DNA from 3 places in the Psychrilyobacter piezotolerans genome. Region 3 is predicted to be linked to each of the others. Evidence: riboswitches for the same ligand, from Rfam matches in the RefSeq annotation. Region 3 holds a riboswitch; each other region holds the start of a gene.

Region 1 (3,218 bases), on a different contig from region 3:
ATGCAGATGCTTCATCTTATGATTTATGGGTAAACCAGGTTAACTCCGGGTTAATCCTTGGTGGAATCATGTTTGGATTTGGTATGACATTTTCAGTTTGTTGTGCATCGGGAGTTTTAACAGATGTTGTTACTGGATTTTCAAGAGGTTTTATAACTCTTATCTTTTTCGGTATGGGTGTTTTCCTAGGGTTTCCTTTCCAAAGAGCAGCAACTTGGGTAAAAGATGCCGGTATTCCAACGGATTGGATCAGAAAATCATGGTTCACCTCTGAAACAGGAGCAAAGTTATATAACGGAGTTTATTTCCCGGACTTATTCAAATGGGATGGATTAGACGGATATTTAGGAGCAGTTTTATTAACTTCATTCCTATGTGGTATTGTAGTTTATTTATCTAAAAAATACGAATCATCTAGAAAAATCTCAGGAACTTTTACAGGGGTACCCAGTGAAATAGAGCAGGTTAAAATCGTCACTCAAAAGGATGAGAGTAATAAAGAATTCAAATTATTAAGTGAAGAGACATATGTAAAATTATTTGTTAAACCTTGGAGTATGGGAGTAGGGGCTGCAGTAATAGCAGTTATATTCACATTATTAATGGGTGTAACTAAAGCCGGATGGGGAGCTTCTACGCCTTACGGATGGTGGTTTGGAAGATTCTTAATGGTATTCGGAGTATCACCTGAATCATTATCTAACTTTACTAACTTCCCAGTAAAATTATACACAATGCCATTTTTCAACCATCCAATCAATGTTCAAAATGTAGGGATCATGGTAGGAACGGTAATTTGCTTACTTTTAGCCGGGACATTTAAAAGTGTAGTGACAAGTGAAATTAAAGTTACACCTAAACAGGTAGCTTTATATGCTATGGGTGGAATATTAATGGGATTAGGAACTAGACTTGCAAACGGTTGTAATGTAGGAGCACTATATACTCCAATTGCAAACTTCTCACTATCCGGATGGGTTTTCTTTGCTGCTTTAGTAGGTGGAGGAATTTTAGGAAACAGAGTTGCAGTAAAAATAAAATAATTAAAATATGTTTGACAAATATAGCTGAAATGGATATACTAGTCTGAACATAAAAATATATGAATGAAGATAGAGGTTGCAAACCTTAGGAGTATTTTGGAGGAGTCGGATAGACTTTGAGACCAAAAGAAAGGAAGTTTTGCCGAAATTTAAGATTTGTCGAAATCTTAGGTTGGGACTATGGATAATATCTGTAGGACTGTCATTATCAGATGATAATGGGGAGCTGTCGAATGATTTTAAGATAGAGCCTATTATACATAACTATAGGTTTATAAATTAGAGTTATCGGTAGAGATCCGATAACTCTTTTTTTGAGTTAAAAGATCTCCTTTCTTCAAAACATCAAGGAGGAAAGATATGAGAGGTATAATAATTGTATTGTTGTTAGGAGTTATGAGTAGTTTGGGGTTTGGAGCAGATTCGGCAGAGGCAGCGTTAAATTTAGGGATGTGGACACTGTTGCCACCAATTGTAGCTATAACTTTAGCTTTTATCACTAAGAATGTAATTTTGTCATTGTTTATAGGAATCTATTCAGGATCGTTTTTACTGGGAATAACTCAGGGGAAAAATTATTTATTTAGTCTATTGGGAGGATTTTCCGATATAACCAACAGGGTAATCGGGTCCATGGCAGATTCATGGAATGCAGGTATAATCTTACAGTGTTTAACTATAGGGGGATTGGTAGCATTGATCTCTAAAATGGGGGGAGCAAGAGCTGTGGCAGAATCTTTGGCCAAAAGAGCAAAAACTCCCAGATCAGCTCAATTGATCACCTGGGTTATGGGATTATTTATCTTCTTCGATGACTATGCCAATGCACTTATTGTAGGACCGATTATGAGACCCATAACGGATAAGATGAGAATATCCAGAGAAAAATTAGCATTTATAATAGATTCCACTGCAGCTCCGATTGCAGGGATAGCCCTTATCTCTACCTGGGTAGGATATGAAATATCGGTAATAAAAGACGGATATTCACTGATAGGAATGGATAATATAAATGCATACAGTATCTTTGTACAAACAATTCCATATAGATTTTATAATATACTGATGCTGATATTTGTGGCTTCTACAGCATATTTCTTGAGAGAATTTGGTCCCATGGCCAAAGCTGAAATGAGAGCCAGAACAACCGGTCAGGTAACAAGCGGTTCAGCAGCTAAAGTTTCTCCTGAGGAAGCTGCGATGATAGCTCCCAAAGAGGGAGTGGCATTGAACATATGGAACGCCATCATACCTATCATGGTATTGATCGTAGGTTCTTTTGTAGGTTTCTATCTGAATGGAAAGGGTTATTTAGAGGGAGCGGTACTGGAGACTGTAAATAATTCTCCACTGTCATTTTATGCCATCAGGGAAACCTTTGGAAATGCCGATGCATCATTGGTAATATTCCAGGCAGCATTGTTTGCTTCCATTGTAGCTATCATTATGGGAATATCTAAGAAGATATTTAAGTTTTCAGAGGCTGTCGATACCTGGGTACACGGGATGAAATCATTGGTGATCACAGGAGTTATCTTATTATTGGCCTGGTCACTGACTTCTCTGATAAAGGAATTAGGAACATCGGTATACCTGGTAAATGCACTGGCTGGAAGTATACCAAAATCAATTCTGCCATCTATAATATTTGTCTTGGGATCTGTAATTGCTTTTTCTACAGGAACATCATATGGAACTATGGGAATATTGATGCCCCTGGCAATACCGTTAGCTAATGCCATCGGTGGAGGGGCCGGGTTATCGGGAGAAACATTATCATCATATATAGTAATGAGTATAGGAGCAGTTCTTACAGGAGCTATCTTCGGGGATCATTGTTCACCGATATCCGATACAACTATTCTTTCATCCATGGGAGCTGAATGTGATCATATAGAGCATGTTAAAACTCAAGTTATATATGCACTTGTGGTAGGAGCTATCACAGTATTATTTGGATATCTGCCAGTTGGGATGGGAATATCTATCTATATCGTTTTACCTATATCCGTACTGGTTACTATACTTACTGTAAGGTTTGCAGGTAAGTCTGTAGAGGAAGTATCGGTGGTAAAAGAAGAAGTGGAATTAGCATAGAAAATTTAGGAGACCTAGTCGAAAACCCGACTAGGTTTTTTTTATTTTGAATAATAATTATGGTATAATAAAATGATA
Region 2 (3,218 bases), on a different contig from region 3:
TCCTTCTATCCCATTTTTTAGATCTTCAACTCCGGCTACTCCGGATCCGGATACAGCCTGATAGGTAGAATAGATAACTCTTTTTATCCCATAGAGATCATCCAATACCTTTAGAGGAACCGCCACCTGGATGGTGGAACAATTAGGGTTAGCGATGAGTAAATTATCCTTTATTGCTTCCGGATTCACTTCCGGTACCACTAAGGGAACAGCCGGATCCATCCTCCATGCACTGCTGTTATCTATAACTGTAATCCCACAAGAAACAGCCACGGGAGCCATTTCTCTGCTCAGATCCCCTCCGGCAGAAAATAAAGCTATGTCTATCTTCTTAGAAAAAGATTCTGGTTTAAGTTCCTCTACTATATATGTTTTATTTTTAAAATTAATTTTTGTTCCACAGGATCTGGATGAGGCTAAAAGGTAGAGGTTATCTATGGGAAAATTTCTTTCCTCCAATACCTTGAGAAAGGTTCTTCCGACCATTCCGGTAGCTCCTACAATGGCAATGTTATATTTTTTCATGATCTCCTCCTAAATTGGTGTTTTTATAAATCAAATTCTCTGGCTAACATCTCAGTGGCAGTCTTTTTATGATCCTTAGAGATTGTACATGAAATACTGATCTCAGAAGTAGTTATATGATAAAAAGGAATTTTATTTTCAGCCAGAGTATTAAACACCTTGGCTGCCACACCGGAATGACTTACCATTCCAATTCCAACCAATGAAATCATGATTAAGTCAGATTTTATTTCTATGGAAATTTCCTCGAATTTATTTTTTAATTCCTCGATGGCTTTCTTTAAAAGTGATTCTTCCCTTTTAAAACAGCTAAAGGAAAGATCTAAGGTTCCTGCAGTAGTAATGTTTTGGCTGATCATATCGATATTTAACTCAAATTTACCCAAGGTGTTAAAAATACCTGCTACCAAGCTCTCTGAATAGGGAAGGTGCTGGATATTTACCATAAAAATATCCTCATTTAAGGTGATACCGGTAATGGGTTTATCCTCCATAATCTCATCTTGATTTAATATAAGGGTACCGTCATGATCCCTCAAACTTTCTCCCACATAGATGGGAACGTTATATTTTTTTCCCAGCTCTACAGCCCTTGTTTCCATGATACCGGCTCCTAAATTTGCCATCTCCATCATCTCCTCGTATGATATATATTTTATTTTTTTTGCATCGGAATATACTCTGGGATCGATGCTGTAAATTCCATCCACATCGGTGTAAATTTCACACCGTGCACCTAAACTGGCAGCCAGGGCTACAGCACTGGTATCCGATCCTCCTCTGCCCAGGGTAGTGATATCCCCTTTTTGGTTCATCCCCTGAAATCCGGCCACAATGACTACTTTTCCGCGATTCAAATGGGAAATTATTATTTTAGGATCGACACTCTTAATCCTGCTTTTAGTGTGATGACCTATGGTGGTTATTCCTGCCTGGGATCCTGTAAGAGAGATGGATTTTTTCCCCAACTCATTTAAGGCCATGGATAACAGGGCAACAGTTTGCTGCTCACCGGTAGCCATAAGGCTGTCCAATTCCCTTATATTTGGTGTTTCAGAAATTTTTTTAGCCATCTCAATCAGTTTATTGGTGGTTTTCCCCATGGCAGAGGCAACTACAACAATCTGCTCCCCTGCATCACTTAATTTTGAGATGTGGGAGGCTATATTTTTTATCTTATCTAAGTCAGCCAGTGAACTTCCTCCATATTTGTGTACAACGATCATATTTTATTTCCTCCTAAAAAAAAACTCTCCAGTAGTGGGAACTACTGAAGAGTAAAAATTACATCCATATCAAAAAACAAGATAAAAGATTAATCTATGACTTCAAATAGCACCCCATTACCTGATTATGATAATGACAGTTATATGGATCTTATCCATATCCCCAGCATAAATTCTTGCAAAATCCACACTTCGGCAATTACACCTTTCAAAACAGATCCTAAAATGCCTTCTCCCTGTTTTTACTATTTGTACTCGCAACCTCTATTTTTATTATTTGAAGTAAGTATATACTAAATGCAAAACAAAATAAAATATAGATAATGTATATGTTATGTATACTATATATATATTAAATTTTTAAATACATGTAGTATATGTATAACATAAATAATATATATTTTTAAATAACAAAAAAATGAGGTTTACTCTTATTTAAGAGTAAAATATTAAAAAATAATATAAATAATTTGTTTTTAAGGAGGAAGAGTGGAAAAAATAACAGAAAATATGAAGAAATACAGGAGAAATTTGCATGAAATCCCGGAATTGGGATATATGGAAAAAAAGACCCAAACTTACCTGCTCCAAGAGATAAAAAAGATGGGGTATGAGCCCGAGATAATTTGCGGAACCGGAATCTATGTCTATCTGGATGGAAATTCCAAGGAAACCTATGGGTTCAGGACGGATATGGATGCTTTAACTATTTTAGAAGAAACGGGAGTTTCTTATGAGTCTAAACACACGGGACTCATGCATGCCTGCGGGCATGACGGTCATATGGCAACCCTATTGGGGTTTATGGATTATTTAAGGGGGAAAAAATTAAAGAAAAATATCTTAATAATTTTTCAGCCTGCCGAGGAAGGACCGGGAGGAGCCAAAGATATTGTAACTAGTGGAATTTTAGAAAAATATAATGTTGTGGGGATCTTCGGACTTCATCTCTTTCCTAAGCTGGAGGAAGGAATAATCGGCTGCAGAGCAGGGGGATTTATGGCCAAGGCAGCCGAGATCAATATAGTTATCAGAGGAAAGAGCGGTCATGGGGGACAGCCTCATTTGGGAGTGGATTCCATCCAGGCAGCCGGGAAGATGCTGGAAGGGTTTAATCTGATTACCTCAAAATTTATAGCTCCCTTTGATCCCAGTATAATAGCCATAGGGAAAATAGAGGGGGGAACCATAAGGAATATCATTCCGGAAGTTACCCGGATGGAGGGGACTATCAGGGCTTTTTCTACAGAGACCTTTAATTTTATCGTAAATAAAATAAGGGATATAGCCCGTGGGATGGAACTCAGTTATGGGGTAGAAATAGAGATAGATCTGGCCGAAGGATATCCCCCTGTCATAAATGACAGGGAATATTATGATGTTCTGGAAGACGTTGTCAGAGGGGAAGAAAAGCTGAAATTTCAAGAGATAGATCCGGAGATGCTGGCAGAGGATTTCGGATTTTAT
Region 3 (3,218 bases):
TGGATCACATATCGGAAGTGGAGATAAAAACTATTGAAAAAGTTCCAAATCATGAAAATTACTATACTTACTGTGATAAACACGATGTTCATCACCTGGTAGATGAGGAGAAGGAGCTGTGTTTTGGAAAAGAGATTGAAATCTTTGCCAATGGTGATTATGCAGTCACTAAAGATTATGATAATTGGACACTTTATCGGGATGAAACCCCTCTCTGTACAGGGGTTTGGGTTTCTTCTCATATGGACGGCAGCTACAAATATAAATTTTATAACGACTCCTCCAGCAAATATGTCGTTCGAACAGTTACTTCAGAGGGAGATCATAAGGATGAGATAGAAGGACACGAGGAACATAGGCTATAACGTGTATAAAAAATAGGAATTTACCATATTAGAATTCCTATTTTTTATTTTAGTCTAAAGTTTTATTGTTGATTTTCAAAATGACCGGAAGCTATCTTAACTCCAGTTCCTATCATATATACATCTTCTCCCAGTTCAATCTCCAAGTCTCCCAATAAATGCTGAACCACCACATTATCTCCCATAAGATCCAGTCTTTTAGCTACAATTGCTGATGCACAGCTTCCTGTCCCGCATGCCAGTGTCCGTCCGACTCCTCTCTCCCATGTTTTTATCCTTAATTTACCTTCCTCTATCTTACAAAAATTAACACTGGTATCTATTGGAAAAAAATTAAAGTCATTTATAAGGGGACCGTATTTATCTACAAATTCATTGGAAATATCCTCTACAAAAACTACAGTATGAGTAGTTCCCATAAATAAAGAAGTGATATGAAATTCTTTTCCCTCTACCACTATATTTTCATTAAATAACTCCCTTTGAGAATTAAATTTAATGGACTCGTGATGATAATTTTCCCTTCCCATATTAACCTTTACCATAAAGGGATCGGAGTTGATAATTTTCGCTTCTAAAATTCCCGCCCCTGTTCTAACTACTAAATCATCTTTACTTATTAAATTGTGATTTTTTAAATAAAGACAAAAACATCTAAATCCATTTCCACACATAGTATCAAAACTTCCGTCAGCATTATAAAAGATCATTTCATTATTATTGTTTTCATCTTTAGAAACAATAATTAACCCATCAGCACCAATACCAGTCTTCCTGTCACAAATATTTTTAGCCAGTTCAGAATATTTTAAATCTGTCCCTATCTCTCCTTCACCTACAATGATAAAATCATTTCCCAATCCATGATATTTTTCAAACCTCATAATCACCCCTCCTAAACTTAATCAAAATTTAAAATAAAAAGCAACGTGACGCTGCATCCAGATAACAAAAAAAGCCCACAGATTTTTATCTGTCGGCTTTTACCTTTTAAGTTACTGGAAACTTATCTGAATAAAATACCTTCAGATAGCGCTCCATTGAAAAATTCAATGACAGTGATATAATTATTCATTATACCCCCAGTAGTATTTTTCTGTTAAAAAATACCCTTCGGCAAAAAATCCTTTCATCCAGTTTCACAGACCAACCATCTCCACTAAACTACTGATATTCAATGCAACCTCTATCAACATTTAATTGTAATAGTATATTGTACCTCATAATCATAATAAATCAATATATAATTTAAATTATTATCTAACCTCTATTTTCAATTTTTTTTATTTTATACTTTTCAATCAGTTTTTTCATATTTTTTATATTCCTCTTCCATGGTTTCCTTGGCTTTTTTTAACTTTTCTTGGGACTCTATATAAATTCTCTTCTGAGTGATAATCTCACTGCTTTTTTTATCCTGAAACCCTCCCGTATAAAATTTTGCCAGAATAAAAATTAAAAAAAGGACTACCAAAAGTTCTATAATTTTCATTTCTACCTCCCTATTTCATAGAATATTTTCTTAGAATTTTGACTATCAGGAACATTTATTTAGATCTCTTCTTTAATTTTATATTATTTTTTGTAATTTCCTTTAAATCTATAGGAAAGTTGAGTTTTCGATTTTAAACAATTTTATAAAAAACCAGATGTTAACTTCTAAACATTAACAAGTCAGCATAAAAATTGATTTTAAGGTGTGCTTATGACATACACATTAATATCCAGTTTATTTTTAAAAAATAGATAATTTTTAATAAAAAAATTAAAATAATTATTAAAAAAAACTTAAATGTGGTATAAACTATTGTTATATATAATAACCTTACAAAACTATATATATATAGTTTTAAATAATATTTATTTTAGGGAGGGAGAGTGCAGTGAAAAAAGTAACGTGGTATTTAATAAGATGGTTCAGGTACTATATTTTAAAACCTCATTACCAAAAGTTCTATGGGAGCTTTGAAAAATATTGTAAACAAAGAAAAATCTATGAGAGAAAGAATCAAATCAAATAAAATTAGAAATCCCAACATGCATGAATTATTATTACAACCATAGGTATCAATGGAACTTAAAAAAGATGCCTCCCGTGCAGTACAGGAGTCATCTTTTATCAGTAGCCTAACTATACCTTTTTTTAGTGTCTTTAACAAGGGTTACAGTTTATTCAATAACAGTCCCCCTCCTTCTATCTTTTTAAATTATTTATGTTTTTTTTGTTTGTGTTATACACAAGACCAGTTGTATAAATAAGTTTACTCAGATGTAATAAGCCCATCTTTATACGAGATCTTAACCTCTTTATCGGTCAGAGGTATTTTTGTGGTAAGTTTTCCTGTAAAAAGCTTCTCTTTATAATATAATTTTCCACCTTTGAGATCCAAATTAGGGTCACCCATCTCAACCTCTTTTTTCATGCAGGCTGTAAATGACAAAGCGATGCACAATATTAAAAATTTTTTCATAATTTTCTCCTTTTTTACTCTTATAATTTATTCCTTCTATTATTTTTTCAATATATTGTGAGTTTTTCATCTAAAGATTTATATTAATGCTGCTATTGCTTCCACCTTTATAGTGGGGATTTTTAGGGTTTTTATGTCCTAGTGCATTCCCATTTGATTTATTACTTTTTTTATAATTACTGCTGTCATTTATTTGGATAGATCCAAGTTTCCCTTTTGCACTTATAGAGTCACATCCTACTAAAAATACCATTAATCCTAATATACATAGTGTTTTTTTCATTTTTTTCTCCTTTTTTAATATGTTTTATCTTCCTATATATATTTTATCAATTTTTATTCAAAATAACAAATGTCCATAAATCTCTTTCAATATAGAAAT

What was found. A riboswitch is a leader RNA that binds a small molecule or an ion and turns the genes downstream of it on or off. The one in region 3 is predicted to bind lysine.
Region 1: another riboswitch for lysine. It lies ahead of DYH56_RS12210 (Na+/H+ antiporter NhaC family protein); the one in region 3 lies ahead of dapF (diaminopimelate epimerase).
Region 2: another riboswitch for lysine. It lies ahead of DYH56_RS09245 (aspartate kinase); the one in region 3 lies ahead of dapF (diaminopimelate epimerase).

The regions. Positions count from the first base shown of each region.
Region 1 covers NZ_QUAJ01000024.1:19,687-22,904, reverse strand. The annotation lists gene DYH56_RS12215 (YeeE/YedE family protein) at 1-1,043, shown strand, start outside; lysine riboswitch at 1,106-1,280, shown strand; gene DYH56_RS12210 (Na+/H+ antiporter NhaC family protein) at 1,404-3,140, shown strand.
Region 2 covers NZ_QUAJ01000015.1:13,867-17,084, forward strand. The annotation lists gene DYH56_RS09240 (aspartate-semialdehyde dehydrogenase) at 1-525, opposite strand, end outside; gene DYH56_RS09245 (aspartate kinase) at 549-1,751, opposite strand; lysine riboswitch at 1,851-2,026, opposite strand; gene DYH56_RS09250 (M20 metallopeptidase family protein) at 2,241-3,218, shown strand, end outside.
Region 3 covers NZ_QUAJ01000002.1:84,626-87,843, forward strand. The annotation lists gene DYH56_RS01740 (hypothetical protein) at 1-365, shown strand, start outside; gene dapF (diaminopimelate epimerase) at 428-1,249, opposite strand; lysine riboswitch at 1,388-1,562, opposite strand; gene DYH56_RS01750 (hypothetical protein) at 1,663-1,857, opposite strand; gene DYH56_RS15775 (hypothetical protein) at 2,627-2,836, opposite strand; gene DYH56_RS01755 (hypothetical protein) at 2,907-3,119, opposite strand.